Regions from separate parts of the Rhizobium sp. SG741 genome, predicted to be linked through region 2. Evidence: predicted binding sites of a transcription regulator. Region 2 holds the regulator's gene; each other region holds the start of a gene.
The links. Region 2 encodes LexA, which represses DNA repair genes until DNA is damaged. Its sites were predicted from a motif close to TGTTCNNNNTGTGTTCNG; they were not measured.
Positions count from the first base shown of each region.

Region 1: a site for LexA is predicted at 2,840-2,857, ahead of FHT29_RS14500 (helicase-related protein). Genes of this name have one in related genera too.
Region 3: a site for LexA is predicted at 2,469-2,486, ahead of FHT29_RS09530 (YifB family Mg chelatase-like AAA ATPase). Genes of this name have one in related genera too.

Region 1 is NZ_JAAZQP010000005.1:61,957-66,441, forward strand. Features, by position in the region: gene FHT29_RS14475 (acetyl-CoA C-acetyltransferase) at 1-142, shown strand, start outside; gene FHT29_RS14480 (beta-ketoacyl-ACP reductase) at 266-991, shown strand; gene FHT29_RS14485 (hypothetical protein) at 1,036-1,209, opposite strand; gene FHT29_RS14490 (YMGG-like glycine zipper-containing protein) at 1,369-1,623, opposite strand; gene FHT29_RS14495 (DUF3309 family protein) at 1,671-1,826, opposite strand; gene FHT29_RS14500 (helicase-related protein) at 3,099-4,485, shown strand, end outside.
Region 2 is NZ_JAAZQP010000004.1:175,708-180,192, forward strand. Features, by position in the region: gene FHT29_RS12365 (ComEC/Rec2 family competence protein) at 193-2,652, shown strand; gene lexA (transcriptional repressor LexA) at 2,633-3,355, opposite strand; gene FHT29_RS12375 (VOC family protein) at 3,780-4,485, shown strand, end outside.
Region 3 is NZ_JAAZQP010000003.1:222,934-227,418, reverse strand. Features, by position in the region: gene cysK (cysteine synthase A) at 1-772, shown strand, start outside; gene FHT29_RS09530 (YifB family Mg chelatase-like AAA ATPase) at 845-2,377, opposite strand; gene gshB (glutathione synthase) at 2,564-3,511, opposite strand; gene FHT29_RS09520 (cupin domain-containing protein) at 3,605-4,105, opposite strand; gene FHT29_RS09515 (endonuclease/exonuclease/phosphatase family protein) at 4,202-4,485, opposite strand, start outside.

The DNA of each region.
Region 1 (4,485 bases), on a different contig from region 2:
CGGCCATCCGATCGGCGCTTCCGGCGCGCGCATCCTCAACACGCTGCTGTTCGAAATGAAGCGCCGCGGCGCCCGCAAGGGTCTCGCCACGCTGTGCATCGGCGGCGGCATGGGTGTTGCCATGTGCTTCGAGGCATTTTGAAGCATCTCGAGCGCGGGGGCGCTCGAGATCCCGAGCAAGGTTTTCCAGAAGAGGCGGTGAAGGCGGAGCAGGCGACCTGATGAGCGGTCGTCTCGTCTCCGCAGCAACAAAGGGGAGTGGCACATGAGCAGAGTGGCATTGGTAACGGGGGGTACGCGAGGAATCGGAGCGGCCATTTCAATGGCGCTGCGCAATGCGGGCTACAAGGTGGCGGCAACCTATGCCGGCAATGAGGAAAAAGCGCGGGCCTTCCACGAAGTGACAGGCATTGCCGTCTACAAGTGGGATGTGACCGACTACGAGGCCTGCGGCAAAGGCATCGCCAAGGTCGAGCACGATCTCGGCCATGTCGAGGTTCTGGTCAACAATGCCGGCATTACCCGGGACGCCATGTTCCACAAGATGACGCCACAGCAATGGCAGGAGGTTATCAATACAAACCTCACCGGCCTGTTCAACATGACGCATTATGTCTGGCAGGGCATGCGCGACCGCAGCTTCGGCCGCGTCATCAACATCTCGTCGATCAACGGTCAGAAGGGGCAGATGGGCCAGGCAAATTATTCCGCCGCCAAGGCCGGCGACCTCGGCTTCACCAAGGCGCTCGCGCAGGAGGGGGCTGCCAAAAACATCACCGTGAATGCCATTTGCCCGGGCTATATCGGCACGGAAATGGTGCTTGCTGTGCCGGAAAAGGTTTTGAACGAGCGCATCATTCCGCAGATCCCCGTGGGACGCCTGGGCCAGCCCGAGGAAATCGCCCGCGTCGTTGTCTTCCTTGCCAGCGACGATGCCGGTTTCATCACGGGATCGACGATATCAGCCAATGGCGGGCAATTCTTCGCTTGAAGCCGATCTTCGTTATCGGTGGGATTGCCGGGCGAGCCCGGCAATCATCCTCGGCCTGAATTGGCCGATTGCCGCCGTCGCGGCTTGAATTCCAGGACGACGGCTTCCAACGGCATCCGCCGCTTTTCCTTGTCACGCGCCCTTGTCGCGCAGACGAGCGCATAAAAACTGGTGCCAATGAGCGCGAACGCTGCAATGCTTGCGATGATTGCGGCCATGATGCCGTTCCTTTCTCAAAACACTGCTCCCTTCCCGCGATCGGTTCTCGCGGGAAGAGGATTGTCCTACAGGAGTTGCTCTCCCCGGGGGGCGGCGCAAAGAGCTTGACGATCATGATCGACCGTCAAGGGCAACCGGCCATGAGGCGTCAGCCTGCCTTAGCGGCAACGAGCCTCGTAACGGTGACCATAGCGGTCGCGGTAGATGCAATAGCCGCTACGTTCATGCGACCGTCCGATAAGGTTGCCGACGACACCACCGGCGACAGCGCCGACCGCGGCGCCACCCCAGCTATGCGTGGCCACGCCACCGATCAGGGCGCCTGTACCGGCGCCGATGGCTGTGCCTTTCTCCGTGGCGGTGCACGACGCTAGTGCGCCGACGAGCGCGATCGCGACGATGATCTTCTTCATGGTGTTAGCTCCCTAGTGTTTCGAGGTTTTCAACAATGGTCTGAGGATCAGATCCGACCCATCAATAGCAGAATAAGAACGATAACGAGAACAAGTCCGAGGCCGCCTGATGGACCATATCCCCAAGCCCGGCTGTAACCCCAGCTCGGAAGTGCGCCGATCAGTAGCAGAATCAGTATGACGAGCAGTACCGTACCAAGCATGATGCGTCCTCCATGTGCGTCGCTCGAACATTTCGCCGGCACGGGCTTGTCGCCCGGCCAACAGCATATTCCATGCGACCCCGCTGGTTCGTTTGTGGGGAACTAGCGGAGTTCCTTGCGTTGCTGCCGTAGAAACTTTCTTCCGGGAAAATTGTTCCGGCTAAGAAATAAAAATACGCGAGTGCAATGGGCTCGGTGTCCGGCAAAGGGTTAACGCGATCATGTGATGTGATGGCGAACCGGCCGGGCAGGACTTATGCCTATGGTTAAAATTTTCTGAAAATACAATATGTTGCGGTGAACGAAACGGGAAGGCGATCATGTCTGTGATTCGTCTGCGATTCGTTCTGCATATGGCCTTGGTTAGCGTTGGGGTCGGCGGGGAAGGCGCTTGCGCTCGAGGCTCGAGCGGGAAGGAGCCTGGGCGGTTCGCCGGAAAGTGGTGCGTCGCAGGTCCGATTGGTTAATGGGGACCAGTTTGCGCGTTGGCCGGCGGGCGCGTGCCGTTCTTCATCTCGCGATGCATTTCTGTCCAGCTACTAGATATGGCCGTGAACAAACGAAATACGCGGACGAATCAGCGATTCGTCTCCGATTCGTTCCGGCTTTGGTCGAAGCGTTAACGGATACAATTATAGGGTGTATTTATTGATTCATTATATCTGGGCTCGCTGAAAGATTAACCGCAATCCAAGATTCGGGCCGAATCGCGGTCTCAACCATTCAGAGTCCTGCGTGCTTTCGACGAAAAGCCGCTATATATTGTAGAGAACAAAGGCAGAAACTGCCGGAATCAGCGATTCGTCGCTGATTCGTTCCGGCTTTGGCCCGATTGTTAATGCGACGGCGGGCACATCGGGAAATCCGGTATGTTTACAAATGATTAACCGTAAATCCGTGTGAAATTTCGCCTCCCGCGAATTCATTGCTTGACTCCCCTTTCCGCGAAAAAGGCCATGAAAGTGCGATTCAGTATCTGGTGGGATTCTGTGAATCGAAATCCATATATAGTAGTGAACAAATGAAGAACTCTGCCGAGTCAGCGATTCGTCGCCGATTCGTTCCCAAGCTGTTCCCCAGTCGGGGGGACTCGCATGGGGTGCAGGGATAATGTATCTTTTGGTTGAGACTGCCGTTTATGAAATCAGCTGTTGCGGCCGCTGTTTTTTGATTCAGGTCTTGCCTTTGTCACATATGGTCGTCATTTGTTCTTCTCTTCAAGGAGGAGCTCGCTGATCGGAAGACGGTAGTTTCTCGCCCATGCACGGACCCATGACTCAAATCTCGCACCCCATGATCCTGAGCGGACGCGGCGTGACCGCAGTGCTCGGACCTACCAATACCGGCAAGACCCATTATGCCATCGAGCGCATGGTGGCGCATGGCAGTGGCGTGATCGGCCTGCCGCTGCGGCTGCTCGCGCGTGAGGTCTATACGCGCGTCGTTGAGAAGGTCGGGGCCCAGCATGTTGCGCTGGTGACGGGTGAGGAAAAGATATCGCCGCCCAATGCGCGCTTTTCGGTCTGTACCGTCGAGGCAATGCCGCGCGAGACGCGTGCTTCCTTCGTCGCCATCGATGAAGTGCAGCTGGCCGGAGATCTGGAACGCGGCCATATCTTTACGGATCGCATCCTGCATTTGCGCGGCCGGGACGAGACGCTGCTGCTCGGCGCCGGCACGATGCGGCCGATTCTCGAGCAGCTTCTGCCCGGGATTACCGTCATCGAGCGGCCGAGGCTGTCGCATCTCTTCTATGCCGGGCAGAAGAAGATCACGCGCCTGCCGCAACGCACGGCGATCGTCGCCTTTTCCGCCGACGAGGTTTATGCCATCGCGGAGCTTATTCGCCGCCAGCGCGGCGGAGCCGCCGTTGTGCTCGGCGCGCTGAGCCCCCGCACCCGCAATGCGCAGGTGGCGCTCTACCAGGAAGGCGATGTCGAATATCTGGTCGCCACCGACGCCATCGGCATGGGCCTCAATCTCGACGTCGATCATGTCGCCTTTGCCCAGGACCGCAAGTTCGACGGCTATCAGTTCCGCAATCTCAATCCCGCCGAGCTCGGCCAGGTCGCAGGCCGCGCCGGGCGCCATCTGAAGGACGGCACTTTCGGCGTGACGGGTCAGGTCGATCCCTTCGACGACGAGCTGGTGCGCCGGATGGAGGGGCACGAATTCGACACGGTGAAGGTGCTGCAATGGCGCAGCAAGGATTTCGACTTCGCCTCGATCGCCGCGCTGCGCGCCAGTCTCGAAGACGCTCCGCGCGTGCAGGGCTTGACGCGGGCGCTGCCTGCGGTAGACCAGCAGGCGTTGGAATATCTGTCACGCGATCTGGAGATTGCCGATCTTGCCAGCAGCCCGGCGCGGGTCGAAAAATTATGGGAGGCCTGTGCGCTTCCCGACTATCGGCGTATCACGCCCGCCCAGCATGCCGATCTTATCGCTACCCTCTTTTCCGATCTCGTGCGCTATGGCACGGTGAAAGAGGATTTCCTGGCCGAGCAGGTGCATCGTGCCGATCGGACAGATGGCGAGATCGACACGCTTTCGGCGCGAATCGCGCAGATAAGGACTTGGACCTATGTGTCGAACCGGCCCGGTTGGCTTGCCGATCCGACACACTGGCAAGAAAAGACGCGGGAAATCGAAGATCGATTGT
Region 2 (4,485 bases):
AATGCCAAGTTATCCTAATGCCGAATTGTGCGTTGCGGTATCAACTTTTGGGCAATGCAGTAGGGCATTTGATCCCCCCGTTCCGGTAAATGGCGCAATTTGGCAGTGGGTGTGCCGATTTTGGTTGAATTCACCGAATGGTGACGGCAAAAATCGCGTCATAGCTGTAGTTTTGCGTGGGGCAGGCAGTGAATGCCTAATTTAGAGGCACCGGAGCAGCAGGAGGATGGCAGGAATCTTCCTGGGCCTGCAGAGCCTCACCATGCCGCCACGCCCCTTGTTTCTCGTGCCAAAGCGGAGCAGCGGGAGCGGACGCAGGATCAGGCGCCGCCGGTCGCGCGTTTCTACCTGGCTGTCAGTCGCATCAGATCCTTTGTTTGGCGCCTGATCGAAGAGGAGGCCGCGCATGGTCGTGCCATCCTGTTTGCGCCGATCTATATGGGCCTCGGCACGATCTTCTGGTTCAAGGCCGATATCGATCCGCCGCCGCAGACGGTCCTTGCTGCGCTTCTGGTCCTGGCTGGCAGCTTTCTTTTCAGGCGCGAAGCGGGCCGCGTGCTTCGGCATGTCCTCTTCGCCGGCATGCTGGTTTGTCTGGGCATGGCTCTGGCACAGTGGGAAAGCTGGCGGGCATCGACCGTCATGCTCGACTCGGCTGTGACCACGACCGTCACAGGTCGGATCGAAAGGCGAGAATCCTACGATAACGGAGGTTGGCGATACGTCGTCAAAGTCGACAAGACAGAAAAGCCGGCCATTCGCAGACCGCCGGAGCGCGTCACCATTTTCGTGCGCAAACAGGCAGAACCGTTCAACCTCGGCGACCGCATCCAGGGCAAGGCGCGACTGACGCCTCCGGCCGGACCTGCTCTGCCTGATCTCAACGATTTCGCGTTCAGTTCCTATTTCAACGGCATCGGTGCAAACGGCTTTGCCTTTGGAAAGCCGACCCTGCTGTCACCGGCCAGTGATGTTGCGGCGGATTCGGTGTCGGACAAGGCGGATATCTGGCTTGCCGGCCTGCGCAACAGCATAGGCGACAGGATTAGAAGAACCTTGCCCGGCGACACCGGCGCTTTCGCGGCCTCACTTGTCACCGATGAGAGACGCGCGCTTTCGGACGAAACGACCGAAGCGCTGCGAATGGCCGGGCTCACGCATATCATTGCCATTTCCGGCCTCAACATGGCGCTTTCGGCCGGTATCTTCTATATCGGCCTGCGCTATCTGTTCAGCCTGTTTCCCGGCATGGCGCAGGCGTGGCCGACCAAGAAGATAGCCGCTTTCGGCGCGCTGGTAACCCTGACGGCTTACTATCTCATTTCCGGCTTTGGCGTGTCGGCCGAACGCGCCTTCATCATGATGGCGATCATGCTGGTTGCCGTGCTCTTCGACCGGCCGTCGATCAGTCTGCGCAACGTTGCGCTCTCGGCAATCGTCATTCTCAGCCTGTCGCCGTCGCAGGTGCTCGGACCGAGCTTTCAGATGTCCTACGCCGCGACGCTGGCGCTGGTATCCGGCTACACGCTTTGGAAACGGCGCCAGCATCGGGAAAATATTCTTTCGCGCTCCAGGCTCCTGAGCCCCCTGCTGTTCGTTACGCGCTTCTTCGGCGGCATATTGTCGACCTCCTTCATTGGCGGCGCGTCGACGGCGATCTTCTCGATCGAGCATTTTCACCGGTTGGCGACATACGGACTTGCAGCCAATCTCGCTGCGATGCCGATAGTCTCCTTCGTCGTCATGCCGTTTGGCATGGCGGCAATGTTGCTTATGCCATTTGGCCTCGACGGGCCCTTTTGGCAAATCACCGGCGAGGGACTGGAGTTGGTCATCGCTATCGCCAAAACGGTGGCGGGGTGGGGCGGCGATATTACCTTCGGCCGCCAGCCCGCCTGGCTTATGCCGACGTTCATCACAGGCTTTCTGCTCATGACGATGTTGCGAACGAGCGTGCGCCATGTGGGCCTGCTGTTGCTGCTTTCTTCCCTCGGCGTGGCAGCATTCGGCTCTGGCGTGCCCAAACCGGATCTCATGATTTCCGAGGATGGTGTTCTGGTTGCCTTGCGACAGGACGACATACTGGCAACAAATCGCGAAAGGCCGCAGGCTTTCATTTTCGAACAGTGGCAGAGGGCGCTGGTTGCGAGCGAGCATCAACCTCCGACTATCCTTCCTGTTAATAGCCGCCTTCCCCAGATCAGCAAGACGGATCATCGCCGGCGATTGAGCGTCGAAGAGCAGGGCGCAGTTCGCAAGGCAATGGATGAAGCACTCGACCAGGCCATGCAGGGCAGTTTTGCTTGCCAAAAGGGCGCATGGTGCGTCGCGATGCTTGAAAATGGCGCGATGCTGGTCACCATCGAGGACGCAGCTTACCTGTCGCCGGCCTGCGATACGGCCAATATCGTCGTCACTCCCGTACGACTACGCCTGGATCGCTGCCGCTCCGGCGCCATGCTTTTCACAGGCGCCACATTGCGGCAAACAGGGTCCATTGAGATGGACCTCAGCACCGACAAGCCAAATGTGGTTACTGCGTTCGAAAATCCACAGCGCCCATGGGCTCGGCACAGAACCTACGATTGGCGCACAGGCACATTCGGCGCGCCGATCGTCCGAGCATCACCGGTCAGTGATAACGGCGAATGAGGCCAACGAGCTTGCCTTGCACCTTGACGCGATCCGGCCCGAAGATGCGGGTCTCATAAGCGGGATTGGCTGCCTCGAGCGCGATGGAGGCCCCCTTGCGGCGGAAGCGCTTCAGCGTCGCTTCCTCGTCGTCGACGAGCGCGACGACGATATCGCCCGGATTGGCAGTCGTTGCATTGCGAATGATGACCGTATCGCCGTCAAAAATGCCGGCATCGATCATTGAATCGCCTCTTACTTCCAGCGCATAATGCTCGCCCGAGCCGAGCATGTCGGCAGGGACGGTTATGTCGTGGGTATTGTTTTGGATGGCCGAGATCGGAACGCCAGCGGCGATGCGGCCCATGACCGGTACCGAAACAGAGCTGTTCTGGTCGTCGTTCGCCACTTTTGGCGGAGCAGGCGGCGCAACTGGCTGGGGTTTGCCAAGGCTGCCTTCGATGACGCTCGGCGAAAAGCCGCGGCGCGGCTGCAGGCTTGGATTATAGGCATCCGGCAGCTTGATGACCTCAAGCGCTCTGGCCCTGTTCGGTAGCCGGCGGATGAACCCTCGTTCCTCCAAAGCCGTGATCAGACGGTGAATACCGGATTTGGATGCAAGATCCAGCGCGTCCTTCATCTCGTCGAAAGATGGTGGCACGCCGGACTCCTTCATCCGTTCGTGAATGAAGAGAAGCAGTTCCTGCTGCTTGCGCGTCAACATCGTCTTGGAACCCCAGAATCGAGAAAAGCGTGAAACAAATCCAGAACGGACACTATATGTTCCATATGTGTTCCGCAAGTACTTAAATTTCGGTAAAGCTTTGCACGGACAGTTAAATATTCGACATCACTGGGTGGACCCGATAAAAGTCTCATATGGTTATATCCGCGCTAACATATCGGAAAACATAAGGAAATGCTCTTTAGTGCTTCATTGGGCGCATGCAGCCTACCTTGAGTAGCTGACGCATGGATGAAAGCCATTTTCACGACATGCGATTCCGGTACCGATCAAAGAATCAGCCGCGTGATCTGGCGTCTTCGACAGGACATGCGGTCGTCTTGCGCCTCTATCGTCTTGCTTTCATCTTGAATTGGAGGATGGATGGGCGCAAACCTGCGGGCGCAGGAAAATAGGAGACATCATGACTTTGTCGCCGCATCCGCTGGATCATCTCGTATTGCCGACCGTCAATCTCGCTTTGGCGCGCGAGCGGCTCGGCAAGCTCGGTTTCACCGTCGCGCCCGACGCCCGGCATCCGTTCGGCACCGAGAATGCCTGCGTCTTCTTTGCGGACAAGACCTATCTTGAACCGCTGGCAGTGGCATCCCCTGAGCAATGTGAGGAGAGCGTCGGCGCGGGGAATGTCTTCGTTGCGCGCGATCAGGCCTATCGCTTCCGGCTCGGTGAAGACGGCTTTTCAGCCGTGGTGTTCGGCTCGGAGGATGCTGTCGCCGATGATGAGCGCTTTCGGGTAAGCGCCATCTCGGCGGGACGCATGCTGGATTTCTCGCGTCCCATGAAAATGCCGGATGGAACGGAGACCGTCGCCGGTTTTCGTCTCGCTTTCGCCGCCGATCTGCGTGCGCCGGATTTTCTGGCCTTCTGCTGCCAGCGCATCAATCCGCTGCCGGCCGATCGCAGCGTGCTGGAGCGCCATGAAAACGGCGTCACCGGCATTGCGCGGGTGGCGATATCGACACCCACCCCGGCCGCGTTCCGCACTTTCTTCGAAGCGATCGTCGGTGAACCCTGGATATCGGAACATTCTTTCGGTCTGACGATCAGGGCGGCCAATGCCGATATCGAGCTCCTGACGCCGGCAGGCATGGAAGCGTTTTACGATTTGC
Region 3 (4,485 bases), on a different contig from region 2:
GGAAAGCCAGGGCAAGATCGCCCCCGGCAGGACCGTGCTGATCGAGCCGACGTCTGGCAATACCGGCATCGCGCTCGCCTTCGCCGCCGCCGCCAAGGGCTACAAGCTGATCCTCACCATGCCGGAGACCATGTCGATCGAACGCCGCAAGATGCTGGCGCTGCTCGGCGCCGAACTGGTGCTGACCGAAGGGCCGAAAGGCATGAAGGGCGCCATCGCCAAGGCGGAGGAACTGGCCGCAACGCTGCCGGACGCCATCATTCCGCAGCAGTTCGAAAACCCGGCCAATCCGGAAATCCATCGCAAGACGACGGCCGAGGAAATCTGGAACGACACCGAGGGCAAGGTGGATATCTTCGTGTCCGGCATCGGCACTGGCGGCACGATCACCGGCGTCGGCCAGGTGCTGAAGGCCCGCAATCCTGACGTCAAGGTCATCGCTGTCGAGCCAGCGGATTCACCGGTTCTTTCGGGCGGCAATCCCGGCCCGCACAAGATCCAGGGCATCGGCGCCGGCTTCGCGCCGAAGATCCTCGACACCCATGTCTATGACGAGGTGGTCACCGTCACCAATGACGAGGCTTTCCAGCTGGCCCGGCTCGTGGCGAAGCTCGAAGGCGTGCCGGTCGGTATCTCCTCGGGTGCTGCGCTGACGGCGGCCATCAAAGTCGGCCAGCGCCCGGAAAACGAAGGCAAGACCATCGTCGTCATCATACCCTCCTTCGCCGAACGCTATCTCTCGACGGCGCTGTTCGAAGGTTTGGGCGGCTGACAAGACCTACCCCCTTGCCAAGCATTCAGAGGGCGCCGCAGCGCCCTTTGTCATTTCTGGTCCTTGCGGGTTTCACGCAGCCGCGGTCAGCCGCTCGCCAGCAATGCGATAGGAGATGGCTTCGGCCAGATGAATGCGCCCGACGGTCGGCTTGTCGTCGAGATCGGCGAGCGTGCGCGCCACCTTGAGGATGCGGTGATAGCCGCGAGCCGAAAACTTCATCTTCTCCGCCGCATCCCGCAGCAATTGCAGGCCGGCGGCATCCGGCTCGGCAATGGTTTCGATCATCGCGGTCGAGCAGCGGGCATTGGTGACGATCCCCTTCATGCCGGCGCTCTCGAAACGCTCTCGCTGCCGCTCCCGGGCGCGAGCAACACGCAACGCAACATCGGCGCTCTTTTCCGCCGTCGTCGGCCGGATCAGATCGGCGGCGGAAACGGCGGGCACGTCGATGCGAATATCGATGCGATCAAGCAAGGGCCCGGAAATGCGTCCCTGATAATCGCTCACGCAGCGCGGCCCGCGGGCGCAGGTGTGGCCCGGTTCGCCGGCCATGCCGCATCGGCAAGGGTTCATCGCCGCGACGAGCTGGATGGCGGCGGGGTAGGAAACGCGATGGTTCGCGCGGGCAATGACGCATTCGCCGGTCTCCAGCGGCTGGCGCAATGCATCGAGCGCCTGCGGTGAGAACTCCGGCAGCTCATCGAGAAAGAGAATGCCGTGATGAGCGAGCGAGGCCTCACCGGGCCTGGCGCGCAGACCGCCGCCGACGAGCGCTGCCATGGTGGCGGAATGATGCGGCGCGCGATAGGGCCGCCGGTCGGAGAGCTTGCCGCCCGAAAGCTGGCCTGCGACGGAATGGATCATCGACACTTCGAGCAGTTCCGCCGTCGACAATGGCGGCAATATCGACGGCAGGCGCGAGGCGAGCATCGACTTGCCGGAACCGGGCGGGCCAACGAAAAGCAGATTGTGACCGCCTGCTGCCGCCACTTCCAGCGCGCGCTTGGCGCTCTCCTGCCCCTTGATGTCGGCAAGATCGGGCAGATTGGCGGCGGCGGCGCGGATCGACGGCTCCGGGCGGGACAGGACCTGTGTGCCGCGGAAATGATTGGCGAGCGCGATCAGGCTGCGGGGCGCGAGAATATCGATCTCCTTGCCCGCCCAGGCGGCTTCCGGCCCGCTCTCGGCGGGGCAGATCAGCCCCTTGCCCACGGCATTGGCGGCGATCGCCGCCGGTAAGGCGCCCGCGACGGGAGCAATCGTGCCATCGAGGTTGAGCTCGCCGATGACGGCATAGGAGGATAGTGCATCGGCCGGGATTGCGCCGAGGGCTGCCATCAGGCCGAGAGCGATGGCAAGATCGAAGTGACTGCCTTCTTTCGGCAGGTCTGCCGGCGCAAGGTTGACCGTCACCTTCTTCGGCGGCAGCGCCAGGCCGGAGGCATGGAGCGCTGCCTGGACCCGTTCGCGGCTTTCGGCCACCGCCTTGTCAGGCAAGCCGACGATGTGCATCAGCACCTTGCCCGGCGCGATCATCACCTGAACTTCGACGGGCACGCCCTCGATACCCTGAAACGCAACCGTACTGACGCGCGCCACCATGCCCTGCCCCCTGTCATCGGACTCGTTTGCCGCTACTTGCCCTGATCAGCAAACTATGGGTTGCAATCTGGCATAAGACAAGGAATGAAACAAGAACAATAAATGAACATAGACATCATAAATCGGCCGGCGACCAAGCGCCGGCTTCTCAGGTCATGGGCTGGAATGAGTGGACAGATCCGCCGATCAGGCCCGCTTGGATTCGATCGCGTCCCAGAGCAGGCTGGCGATATCGGCGCCGCCGAAACGCTTCACTTCGCGGATGCCTGTTGGCGAGGTGACGTTGATCTCGGTCATATAGTCGCCGATGACATCGATGCCGACGAGCAGGAAGCCGCGGGCCTTCAGCGCCGGACCGATGCGGGCGCAGATTTCCTGTTCGCGCGCCGTCAGCTCGGTGGCCTCGGCGCGACCGCCGACGTGCATGTTGGAGCGGCTGTCATGTTCGGCCGGCACGCGGTTGATCGCGCCGACAGGCTCGCCGTCGACGAGGATAATGCGCTTGTCGCCCTTGCGCACGTCAGGCAGGTATTGCTGGGCGATGAAGGGCTCGCGGAAGAGCTGGCCGAACATTTCAAGCAGAGATGACAAATTGCGGTCGTCGCGCGTCGAGTGGAAAACGCCGGCGCCGCCATTGCCGTAAAGCGGCTTCAGGATGATGTCGCCCATCTCCTCGCGGAAGCGGCGGATTTCGCCGGCATCGCGGGTGATCAGCGTCTTCGGCATCAGATCGGCGAATTCGGTGACGAAAATCTTTTCCGGCGAGTTGCGCACCCAGGCGGGATCGTTGACGACGAGGGTCTTCGGATGGATGCGCTCCAAGAGATGCGTCGAGGTGATGTAGGCCATGTCGAAGGGCGGATCCTGGCGAAGCAACACCACATCCATGGTTGAGAGATCGACACGTTCCGGCTCGCCAAGCTCGAAATGATCGCCCTTGACGTCACGCAGGATCATCGGCTCGACGGAAGCATAGACCTTGCCGTCGCGCATGCTCAGCTGTTCCGGCGTATAATGGAAAAGTTTGTAGCCGCGGTTCTGGGCCTCGAGGCTCATGGCGAAGGTCGAATCGCCCGCAATGTTGATGCCCCGGACATGGTCCATCTGGACCGCGACATTCCTAATCTTCGCCATAGTCAGCCCTCGCTCGAATTCGCGGACAGATGTAGGTCGGCCCGCCTTCAAACGCAACGGCTATTCAAGAGCTTCCGCAGAGGCTCGCCGCGCTCAGGCTGCAAGACCCTGGGTGCCGCCCTGCCTGACGAGATTGCGCAGGCGATAGGCCATGGTCAACGGCTTCGGGAACGGCTTGCGGCAGAAGGCCACCTTGCGCAGATAGCGATCGATGCGCCACGTCGCCCATGTGCCGCCGGCAAAATAGGCGACGTCTCCGGCATTGAGCGTGCGTTCGACGCCGTCCTCCGTGGTGATATGCACCTCGCCTTCGAGGATCATCACCGTTTCGTCCCAGCCGAAGTACCAGCGAAACTCGCCCGCCGTACAATCCCACAGCGCCGTCAGCGCGGCATCGTCCTGCCCGCGCGAATGCTCGGCAATGCGGGCGACCGGCGCGCCGGCCACAATCCAGGACGGTTCGATCGGCGCCGGTATCATTTCCATCTCACCGGCAGAACCGGCCACGAAGTTCTTCGATTGTGGCAATGCCACCACCGGAGCGGCACGAACCGCGAATGCGGCCATGCTTGCCAACATCAATTTCAAGACCATGCAATCCCCCAATTCCATGCGCGTCACGACCTTCATGGCATGGAAGAGGTAACGGCGCGGTTCAGGAAAAACCTCGCATTTTAACGGTTGCAACGATCAGGCGACAAAACCCTCGATGGTGCAGACGATCATGTCATGATCGGAAAGCGGCTTGCCGTCCTCGTTCAGCGAGGAAACGAGATGGCTTTCGCTGATCTTCAGGCCCCGGCTCAGGAACCAGTCGAGCTTCATGGCGCGATCGGGAAAGCGGGTGATAAGGCTTGGGCGCGTGCTTGTCTGATCGAGCGGGCCGCCATGGCATTCGAAGCCGCGGCTCTCCGCCATGGCGAAGAGAGTATCGGTCGAGAAGTCGCCGCCGGTGTGATTGCCGGTGTTGAGAT